3 regions of the Peribacillus sp. NPDC056705 genome follow, and region 3 is predicted to be linked to each of the others. Evidence: riboswitches for the same ligand, from Rfam matches in the RefSeq annotation. Region 3 holds a riboswitch; each other region holds the start of a gene.
The links. A riboswitch is a leader RNA that binds a small molecule or an ion and turns the genes downstream of it on or off. The one in region 3 is predicted to bind S-adenosylmethionine.
Positions count from the first base shown of each region.

Region 1: linked by a shared signal. The riboswitch ahead of mtnW (2,3-diketo-5-methylthiopentyl-1-phosphate enolase) and the one ahead of metK (methionine adenosyltransferase) in region 3 are both predicted to bind S-adenosylmethionine.
Region 2: linked by a shared signal. The riboswitch ahead of ACFRAK_RS06615 (Fur-regulated basic protein FbpA) and the one ahead of metK (methionine adenosyltransferase) in region 3 are both predicted to bind S-adenosylmethionine.

Region 1 covers NZ_JBHTYI010000005.1:1,674-4,953, forward strand. Annotated here, with positions in the region: gene ACFRAK_RS08490 (2-hydroxy-3-keto-5-methylthiopentenyl-1-phosphate phosphatase) at 1-576, opposite strand, end outside; gene mtnW (2,3-diketo-5-methylthiopentyl-1-phosphate enolase) at 582-1,814, opposite strand; SAM riboswitch class I at 1,920-2,071, opposite strand; gene ACFRAK_RS08500 (pyridoxal phosphate-dependent aminotransferase) at 2,206-3,280, opposite strand, start outside.
Region 2 covers NZ_JBHTYI010000003.1:391,845-395,124, forward strand. Annotated here, with positions in the region: gene ACFRAK_RS06600 (GDSL-type esterase/lipase family protein) at 1-230, opposite strand, end outside; gene ACFRAK_RS06605 (GNAT family N-acetyltransferase) at 448-954, shown strand; gene ACFRAK_RS06610 (aspartyl-phosphate phosphatase Spo0E family protein) at 1,023-1,217, opposite strand; gene ACFRAK_RS06615 (Fur-regulated basic protein FbpA) at 1,471-1,659, opposite strand; SAM riboswitch class I at 1,836-1,940, opposite strand; TPP riboswitch at 2,099-2,204, shown strand; gene tenA (thiaminase II) at 2,295-2,984, shown strand; gene thiW (energy coupling factor transporter S component ThiW) at 2,988-3,280, shown strand, end outside.
Region 3 covers NZ_JBHTYI010000019.1:31,957-35,236, reverse strand. Annotated here, with positions in the region: gene metK (methionine adenosyltransferase) at 85-1,278, opposite strand; SAM riboswitch class I at 1,443-1,604, opposite strand; gene pckA (phosphoenolpyruvate carboxykinase (ATP)) at 2,035-3,280, shown strand, end outside.

The sequences.
Region 1 (3,280 bases), on a different contig from region 3:
TTCGCATTTTTCAAGCAGTATGTCACGGGCTATGACAAAATCGGCCTGTTTGGCCGCTTCAAAATCCGTTACTGAATCTCCAATAACGAATTTAAAACTTTCCGCACCCGCTATTTCCCTCATAATGGATGGCTTGCAGCAACCGCAATCATTATTACATTGATCATCACAATCATGCGGCCACTCAATATAAATCTTTTCCTTATCAAAAAATGCATGGTTGCAATAAACGGACTCTGTTGGCAAGATATCATTTAAAAGCGGTGCAATGAAAAAATCCATTCCCCCGCTTACTATATATAAAGGGATGTTGGCTTGTTTCGTATACTCAACGAATTCATAAAACCCAGGACGAATGCCGGCCGTATTTCTTACATATTGGATGATATCATCCTTCAAGCCACTATCAAGCAGTGAAAACATCTCCCCAACTCCTGAAGATATACTGATTTTTTGCTGAAGGACATCGTCTTTCAACGCTTCCCATTCCGGAGGAGCAAATTTTTTCATGATGGAAATGATATTATCCGTATTGGTGATCGTTCCGTCAAAGTCACAAAAGATGATCGGTTTCATTATTCTTATAGGCCTCCCCATAACACAAGAGCTTTTTTTAGTGTTTCTTCCTCAGCAGCCGCTTCAGATAGATCCTTTCCTGCTAGAACGGCTTCCACAGCAGAACGGAAAGCCTTGGCCCCGCCTTCTGCTCCGTCAGGGTGCCCGTGAACTCCCCCTCCAGCATTAATCACGCTATCTAGCCCAAAATCCTTGATCAGGTCCGGAACCATGCCCGGATGAATGCCTGCAGAAGGAACAGGGAAGGCTTTTTTCCATGAAAGTTCATCCTTTGTCAGAGCTTCAGCAATCGCCAAGGTCTCCTTTTTTTCCAGTGCGACATTTCCATAAGGGGATGGGAACAAAGATAAATCCGCTCCTGATAACCTTACTAATTTACCAAGTAATAATGGATAGCCGATCCCGTAAAATGATGAAGCTGCCAATGCCCCGCTATAGGCGGGGTGCGCCATGATCGGCAACTTGATACGATCATGTTCACTCAGGGCCTGCAATACATCCAAACCATATGTATGAACGTTGAACAATAAAGCATCTGCCCCTGCTTCAGCCGCCTGCTCTGCCTTATCCAGTAATTCAAATGTTTTCCCTGATAGATTGACTGCATATAAAGTACGGTGGCCAGTGGTTTCATGGACTTCATTCAATATTCTTTTTCCCGTTTTTATTCTATCGAAAAATGGAGTCAGTTCCTGATCGAAGAGGATCTCATCATCTTTAACTAAGTCGACGCCCCCTAATGCTTGTTGCCTCAGTTGCTCATTATGGAATGCCAGGTCTCTTCCTAATACACCTTTAAAGATGCTCATCACCAGGGGACGGTTAAATACGCCAATCTTTTCCCTTATGCCTCCAATGCCAAATTGCGGTCCGGGAAAAGAGTTTTGAATATCACCGACAAAATCCAGGTCTATGAGTTTTATTTCTCCGTCCAATGAAAGTTTGCCGAAGACAGTCGTGAGGATTGCAGGTAAATCAAGGGAAAAATTCCCTGCCGGATAGGCAATTTTAATAAGCGAACGGTATACTTTACGATTAAAGTAGCTGTTTGCCCTCTCTTCTTCCAAAAGTGGTGTCACCGATACAACGCGCCCCTTATGTTTTTCCAGTTGTTTCTGGACTAAATGTGGCAGGTCCGTCCATGTCCCGACAGTCAAACCTAGGGCAATGCTCTCTGCTTTTTTCTCATGATTTCCAGTGAAGTCATGAATTGAATAAGTAGCGACTATCTCGCTCATCTGATCACTCCTATAACACGTTAGTAAACTCCCGATGTCATTAAACTGAAATTGGCTCAAAATGGCAAAAGCCCCTTCATAAAGAAGAGGCTTTAAAAAGCCATCTTCTTATCTCCCAGCCATTGGCTGCAAGAATTAGCACCGTGCCTTGCGGATTTCAGGAAATCCGGCGAAGAATTCCGCCCCATTTTACAATGGAATTACGGTCGGTTGCTGGGCTTCATAGGGCTAGTCCCTCCACCTGCTCAAAATAAGAAAACGCTGATATATAAATTGCATTCAAGTATCGAAAGATTAAGAATTTATTTTGTATTCTGACAGGTAATCCCTACTTTGTCAATAAGTTTTAACTATTTTAACGGTGAAATAAGTCGGATACCTCAATCCATCGTTAAAATAAGTTTAATGTACGTATTCGTTCCACAGCCTCTTCAAGCCGTTCTTCCGAGGTCAGCAGCCCTACCCTGACGTAACCTTCGCCAAATTCACCGAATCCATTCCCTGCGGCAACAGCTACGTGGGCATGCGCTAATAAATAGTCTGCAAAACTCTCTGACGTAAAACCTTTAGGTACCTTGAGCCAGGCAAAAAACGATGCCGCAGGCGCTTTGACATCCCAGCCGATTGCCCTCAATCCCTCAATGAAAACATTCCTTCGTCCTTCGTACATCTGCACTAACTGCTCTACACAGCTCTGCGAATCAAGCAAAGCACTTGCCGCAGCTTCTTGTATCGCCGGGAAAAGACTCACATAAAGATGGTCTTGCAATAGTTCAAGAGCTTCTATTACACTCTTATTCCCCACTGCGAAGCCTACTCTCCATCCTGCCATATTGTATGTTTTCGATAGTGTGTATATTTCTATTCCTACATCCTTCGCTCCCTCCGATTGGAGAAAGCTTATCGGTTTTTTTCCGTCGAATCCGATCGCGCCATAAGCGAAATCGTGGACCACACAAATGGAATGCTCTTTTGCGAAGGAGACGGTTTCATCAAAGAAACTATCAGTTGCAGAAGCACCTGTGGGATTATTCGGATAGTTCAAGAACATCATTTTGGCTTTATCAAGTACTTCTTTATGTATTTCATCATATTTCGGAAGAAAACCATTTTCTTCTGTCAGAGGCATGAGTTCGGTCTTTGCCCGGGCTAAAACAACTCCGGAAAGATAATCGGGATAGCCGGGATCTGGAACAAGGATCGTATCACCTGGATTCAATAAACACTGCGGCAGTTCGACAAGACCTGCCTTCCCCCCGAAGAGAATCGCCACTTCGCTATTCGGATCCAGCTTGACACCGTATTCTCGTTCATAAAAGACGGCGGCAGCATCTTTTAAATATTGATGTCCCCGGAATGGCGAATATTTATGATTAATCGTTTTTTCAGCAGCCGACTGCAAACTTTTCACGATATGTTCTGGCGTCGGCTGATCAGGGTTTCCCTGGCCTAAATTAATGACATCA
Region 2 (3,280 bases), on a different contig from region 3:
CCTTTTATACCGTAATTCCAAAAACTCACTTTTTGTTCCGATTGCGGATTATTCAATTCATCCTCAAGGCCTTCTATATATCCTTCCCCATCCTTATCCCCTTTTCCATAGGTTAATGAATCTCCAAAAGCCATCACCCTTTGCACATCTTCTGACTCCGAGGCCTGAAATTCATACGCAGCAAAACATATAACGAGTACTATAATCAATAAACCTGCCAATTTTTTCATTTGATTCTCCTCTTGTCTCTTTACTAGAAGTATTTATTTTTTTACATACCCAAAAAATCTACAGTCTTAACATAAAAAAATTGTCAGATAAAGATTCAAGAGTGTATGATAATATAAAACTTTCAATGGATTGGGTGTCATTCACCGTCCCTTAAACAAAATACGGGATTACCCTTCATTCTGGAGATTGAATAAATGATAGTTAGGAGTTTAAATCATGGAAGAGCTCATAGCGTTTAGAGAGGCAGGACTATCCGATCTACCCAGAATTGTTGAAATATATAATTCAACAATTGCTTCAAGAATGGTCACGGCAGATACGGAGCCTGTATCCGTCCAATCGAGGGTTAAATGGTTTGAGGAACATCATTCAGAAAGTAGACCGCTATTTATCATTACTATAGAAGGGAAAACTGCTGGATGGATGAGCTTTCAATCCTTCTATGGCCGACCGGCATATAATTCCACTGCCGAAATCAGCATTTATATAGATGATTATTTCCGGGGAAAAGGAATCGGACAAACTTCGATTCAAAAGGCAATTGAATGGAGTCCAAAATTAGGTGTTAAGACTCTATTGGGTTTCATTTTCGCCCACAATACACCAAGCCTTAAGCTTTTTTCCAAATTCGGATTTGAAGAATGGGCACATTTACCTCAAGTTGCCGAGTTGGATGGGATTGAGCGGGATTTGCTCATTCTTGGTAAACGTGTCGATATGTAATATCATTCTTTAGAGCTATTGCCTTGAGCAGTAGCTTTTTCATATTAATCGAGTGCGAATTGGCTAATTTAAAAATACCTATATGCTTTCTGGAGGTAAAAATGTTCACAATCTCTTTTACTTGTTAACGCATTTAATAGCGTATCCAATTCTTGACTGGCTTGAACAGTTAGCAGACTTGATAAGCCGTAAATTGCTGCCAAGTTAATCATTTCTTTTCTTTTCTCTTCTATTTTTTCTATAGTTACCTTAAGGCAAGGCATTATATAGCCACCTCCCATTTATTCAATTTTTTTACACTTTCATCATAATGAATCTACTAGTTAAAATCAACTATTTTTCGGAAATTAAATGTGTTATTTTAAAGGGTAAATGTGACAAAATGACTATTAATCCTGTAATTATGTATATTTTGTGTCATTTTCTATTAAACGCAAAAAAGCATCCACTAGTGTAGACTGTGAATGCTTACATCATATCTCTTATCCAAGAACCCAAACTATAGTCCATCGTTTACTATGTCATCCATTCAGAAGGTGACTCGGTATTTGGTTTATTTATAACAATCTTATATTCATCTTCAAGTACTTTTAATGGGGCATCATAAAGGTGCCTTTCATCAGAGGTTTTGTATACTCCATTGGCCAATAACTCTTCAATAAGCTTTGCCTTCCTCTGTTCGATCCTCTTAAATAATTCTGCCATGTAAATGGCTCCTTTCCTAGTCATCCTAGAGCCTGCTTCTAGTTAGCTAAACTTTATCAACTTGTTTTATTTTCACCAAATTATATATACCTTTTCTATTATGTCACTAAACGTTATTTCCCAAAAATAAAAGCCCCTTCTAATTCAAGAAGAGGCTGACAGTGTCCGTACGGCTCTTCTTATCTTCCAAGCATATGCTTGTTGGATTTAGCACAGTTCCCAAAACGGGTCCGCTGCCGAGGTTTCTTTGGGCCAAGTCCCTCCACCTCTCTGGATAAGAAATCGATATATAAATGATGTAGACATGATTTTATCCTAATAACCATCAAAAGTCAATTACCTGGTTCTCCCTTTTTTCCTGGACATAAAATGGTCCCTCTTTTAAATGCAGGTTGCATTTTCTTGTCTTTCTGATATGATGTCAGTAATTACATACAATTCACACCACTAGGGGAGTCTTTTTTTAAGACTGAGATGGAATTAGTTCCGGACCCTTTGAACCTGAACCGGCTCATACCGGCGGAGGGAAGTGGATGATATCGTCCATTTTCAGACTATATCCATCTACCCCGTTCCGTATTCAGGAACGGGGTTTTTTCATGAACAAAGGGATCCATTCTAAAGGAGGATGAACAATGGAGAATGTTAAATTAGAAACATTCAGTGATAGACTACATGCACGGTCAAAAGAGATTTGGAAAAGGAACCATTCACATCCCTTCGTCCAGGCAATTGGAAATGGTACGCTTCCTGAAAAGAAATTTGCCTATTACCTGAAGCAGGACTATATCTATCTCATGGATTATTCCAAGCTCTTTGCTTTAGGTGTAATCAAAGCTCATAACATCGAAACCATGGCAAAGTTTGCGAGTATTTTAAATGAAACCCTTCAAGTGGAAATGGATATTCATCGGCATTATGCTTCCGAATTCGGGATCACTTCCAAGGAATTGGAAGATACAGAACCTACTCCAACGACTTTAGCCTATACAGGCTATATGCTAAATGCAGCTCAGCATGGGACTTTGGCAGACTTGATCGCCTGTCTCCTGCCCTGCGCTTGGGATTATTATGAAATCGGTTTGCTACTGAAAGAACAAAATGGAGCAGCATTGGAAAACAATCGCTACGCAGATTGGATAAGGTCCTATTCATCTCCTGAATTCGGGGAAGCACATAAATGGCTGATCGCTTTGTTGGAAGAATTGACGGAAGGCATGCCAGAAAAGGAACTTCTTAGATTAGAAAAGCACTTTTTGGTTACTTCCCGATATGAATATTTATTTTGGGATATGGTTCATAATGAGCAAGATTGGCCGCTGTAGATGATGAATCCTGTCAAGAAACTGACGTTGACTGCCATGATCACGGCTATTACGACGCTGACCAGTTCATTTATTTTCATTCCTGCAGGATTTGCAAAGGTCTTTCCTATTCAGCATCTGGCAAATGTCCTGACGGCCGTTCTATTGGGGCCAGCTTATGCAGTGACACAAGCTTTTTTAGTTTCCATCATTAGAAACATGTCTGGTACCGGTTCAATTTTCGCCTTTCCCGGTAGCATGATCGGTGCACTTTTGGCTGCCATCATTTACCGAAAAACACAAAGCTTAAAATTTGC
Region 3 (3,280 bases):
TTTCTTGAATTATTCCCGCTGACGGCAAAATTAATCCATAAAAAAGGTGCCCCGCTAATTGCGGGACACCTTTTTTTATATGGATTACGCTTGTGCTTTTAATGTTTCTGCTTTGTCCGTGCGTTCCCATGGAAGATCGACATCTGTACGGCCAAAGTGTCCGTAGGCAGCTGTTTGTTTGTAGATCGGGCGACGAAGGTCAAGCATTTTGATGATACCTGCTGGACGAAGGTCGAAGTTAGCTCGAACTAGGTCAACAAGGACTTCTTCGCTAACTGTACCAGTTCCGAACGTATCAATTGAGATAGATACTGGCTCTGCAACACCAATTGCGTAGGCCAATTGAACTTCCGCTTTGTCGGCAAGGCCGGCTGCCACGATGTTTTTCGCAACATAACGAGCAGCGTATGCAGCAGAACGGTCAACTTTAGTAGCATCCTTACCAGAGAATGCACCGCCGCCGTGGCGAGCGTATCCGCCGTAAGTATCAACGATGATTTTACGTCCAGTAAGACCAGCATCCCCTTGAGGTCCGCCAATTACGAAACGGCCAGTCGGGTTGATGAAGTACTTAGTATCGGCATCGATCAATTCAGCTGGAACGACTGCTTCGATCACATGTTCTTTTAGATCGGCTTGAATTTGTTCAAGGGTAATTTCTGCATCATGCTGTGTAGAGATAACGATCGTATCTACACGTACAGGAACGTTATTTTCATCATATTCCACAGTTACCTGTGTTTTACCATCAGGGCGCAGGTAAGCAAGAGTTTCATCTTTACGGACTTGAGCCAAGCGGAATGAAAGTTTATGCGCCAATGAAATCGGAAGCGGCATAAGCTCTTCTGTTTCATTACAAGCAAATCCGAACATAAGACCTTGGTCCCCTGCACCGATTGCATCGATTTCTTCCTCTGACATGTTTCCTTCACGAGCTTCCAATGCTTTATCGACACCAGCTGCGATATCGGCAGACTGCTCATCAATGGAACTCAACACGGCACAAGTTTCAGCATCGAAACCGTATTTCGCACGTGTGTAGCCAATTCCTTTAATCGTATCACGAACGATACGCGGAATATCTACGTAAGCGGAGGTTGTAATTTCACCGGCAACAAGTACAAGACCTGTAGTTACGCTAGTTTCACACGCAACACGTGCATTTGCATCCTTAGCTAGGATAGCATCTAAAATGGAATCTGAAATCTGATCACAAATTTTGTCCGGATGGCCCTCTGTAACAGATTCAGAAGTAAATAGACGTTTCTTTGACATCATATTTCCTCCTTGGAAGTTAGTATGTTGCAGGCAATAGCCTGAATTTTACGGAACTCGTTTCCCTCATTAGTTTCAACTATAGACACAGAATTACTTATTAAAAAACACAAAAACCTTCCCTGGCAAATGAGGAAAGGTTTAACATTCTGTCTTCTATCCTTTCACTCTTATCGTTCAAGGGTTTTTACCTTGCTCAGGTTAGCACCATCACCACTATTCCTTGAAGACCTTCGCTTTATTTTCGGCGATCGATCTTGGAGTCAAGTTCAATATGGCAGGTTGCTGGGTTTCAAAGGGCCTGTCCCTCCACCAACTCGGGATAAGAGAATCCGTACAATTTAAGATATTATCGTATCTGGCTGGAACTTGTCAATGCTTTTCTAAAAAGATGATATCCATCCAGAATGGCGTTCATTTGAAAAAACATGTTGATGATACGTCCTAGAAGGGCTTACAATGCAAAATACGAATAGAAATGTTGTAAATTGCCATTAATAATAAAGGAATGAGCATCCGAAAAGAAACGACATCCGGACTTTCCCTTTAGCCATATATTGCTTTCTTACTTCCTATTAAAATAAAATTATCTTCATGAAAGTTTATGCGGTAATCCTGAATCGGTTCCTGCCGGATAAAAATGATTAACGCAACCAACTGAAAATAATCACAAATTAAAAGAAATAGTATAGACTAATTAAATGAATGTGTTATACTAATTGTAATCTAAAAACTTAAACAAAGGAAGGTACCTCATATATGAATTCTGTAGACGTTTCTAATGAGTTACACCAATTATTAACAGGAAACAACGTGCAAACTCAACTTTCAGTTCCTCAATTGGTCGAAAAAGTATTAAGCAGAAATGAAGGCGTTCTAACATCAACCGGTGCGGTAAAAGCTGAAACTGGCAAATATACAGGTCGTTCACCTAAAGATAAATATATCGTTGAAGAAGCATCAGTTAAAGATAAAATCGATTGGGGTCCAGTAAACCAGCCAATTTCCGAAGATGTATTCAATAAACTATATAATAAAGTAGTTGACTACCTAAAAGCAAAAGAAGAGATTTTTGTTTTTAAAGGTTTTGCTGGTGCAGATGAATCATCACGTCTTCCTATCCGTGTTGTTAATGAATATGCTTGGCATAACCTTTTCGCCCATACTTTGTTCATCCGTCCAAACGAAGAGGAATTGAGAGGTCACGAAGCTGAATTCACAATCCTTTCTGCACCTAACTTCAAAGCAGACCCGGAAGTTGACGGAACTACATCCGAAACTTTCATCATCGTTTCATTTGAACGCCGTACCATCCTGATTGGCGGAACGGAATATGCAGGAGAAATGAAAAAATCGATCTTCTCGATCATGAACTACTTACTTCCAGAGGCTGGAATCCTTCCAATGCATTGCTCTGCTAACGTAGGACGTGAAGGGGACGTCGCTTTATTCTTCGGTCTGTCCGGTACAGGCAAAACGACTTTGTCTGCAGACACGAGCCGTAAACTGATTGGCGATGACGAGCACGGCTGGTCTTCTAACGGCGTATTCAACATCGAAGGCGGCTGCTATGCGAAAACGATCAACCTTTCACGTGAAAAAGAACCACAAATTTTCGATGCCATCCGTTTCGGTGCCGTACTGGAAAATGTTGTTGTTGATCCGGATACACGTGTAGCGAACTATGATGACAGTTCATTGACTGAAAACACTCGTGCTGCTTACCAAATGCAAGCGATCGATAACATCGTGAACCCAAGTATTGCAGGACATCCAAATACAATCATTTTCTTGACAGCTGATGCTTCAGGCGTTCTGCCTCCAATCAGCAAGCTTTCCAAAGAACAGGCAATGTTCCACTTCCTAAGCGGATACACTAGTAAATTGGCTGGTACTGAAAGAGGCGTAACTTCACCGGAAGCTACATTCTCCACTTGCTTCGGTTCACCATTCTTACCGCTTCCAGCTACACGCTATGCCGAGATGCTTGGTGATAAAATCGACG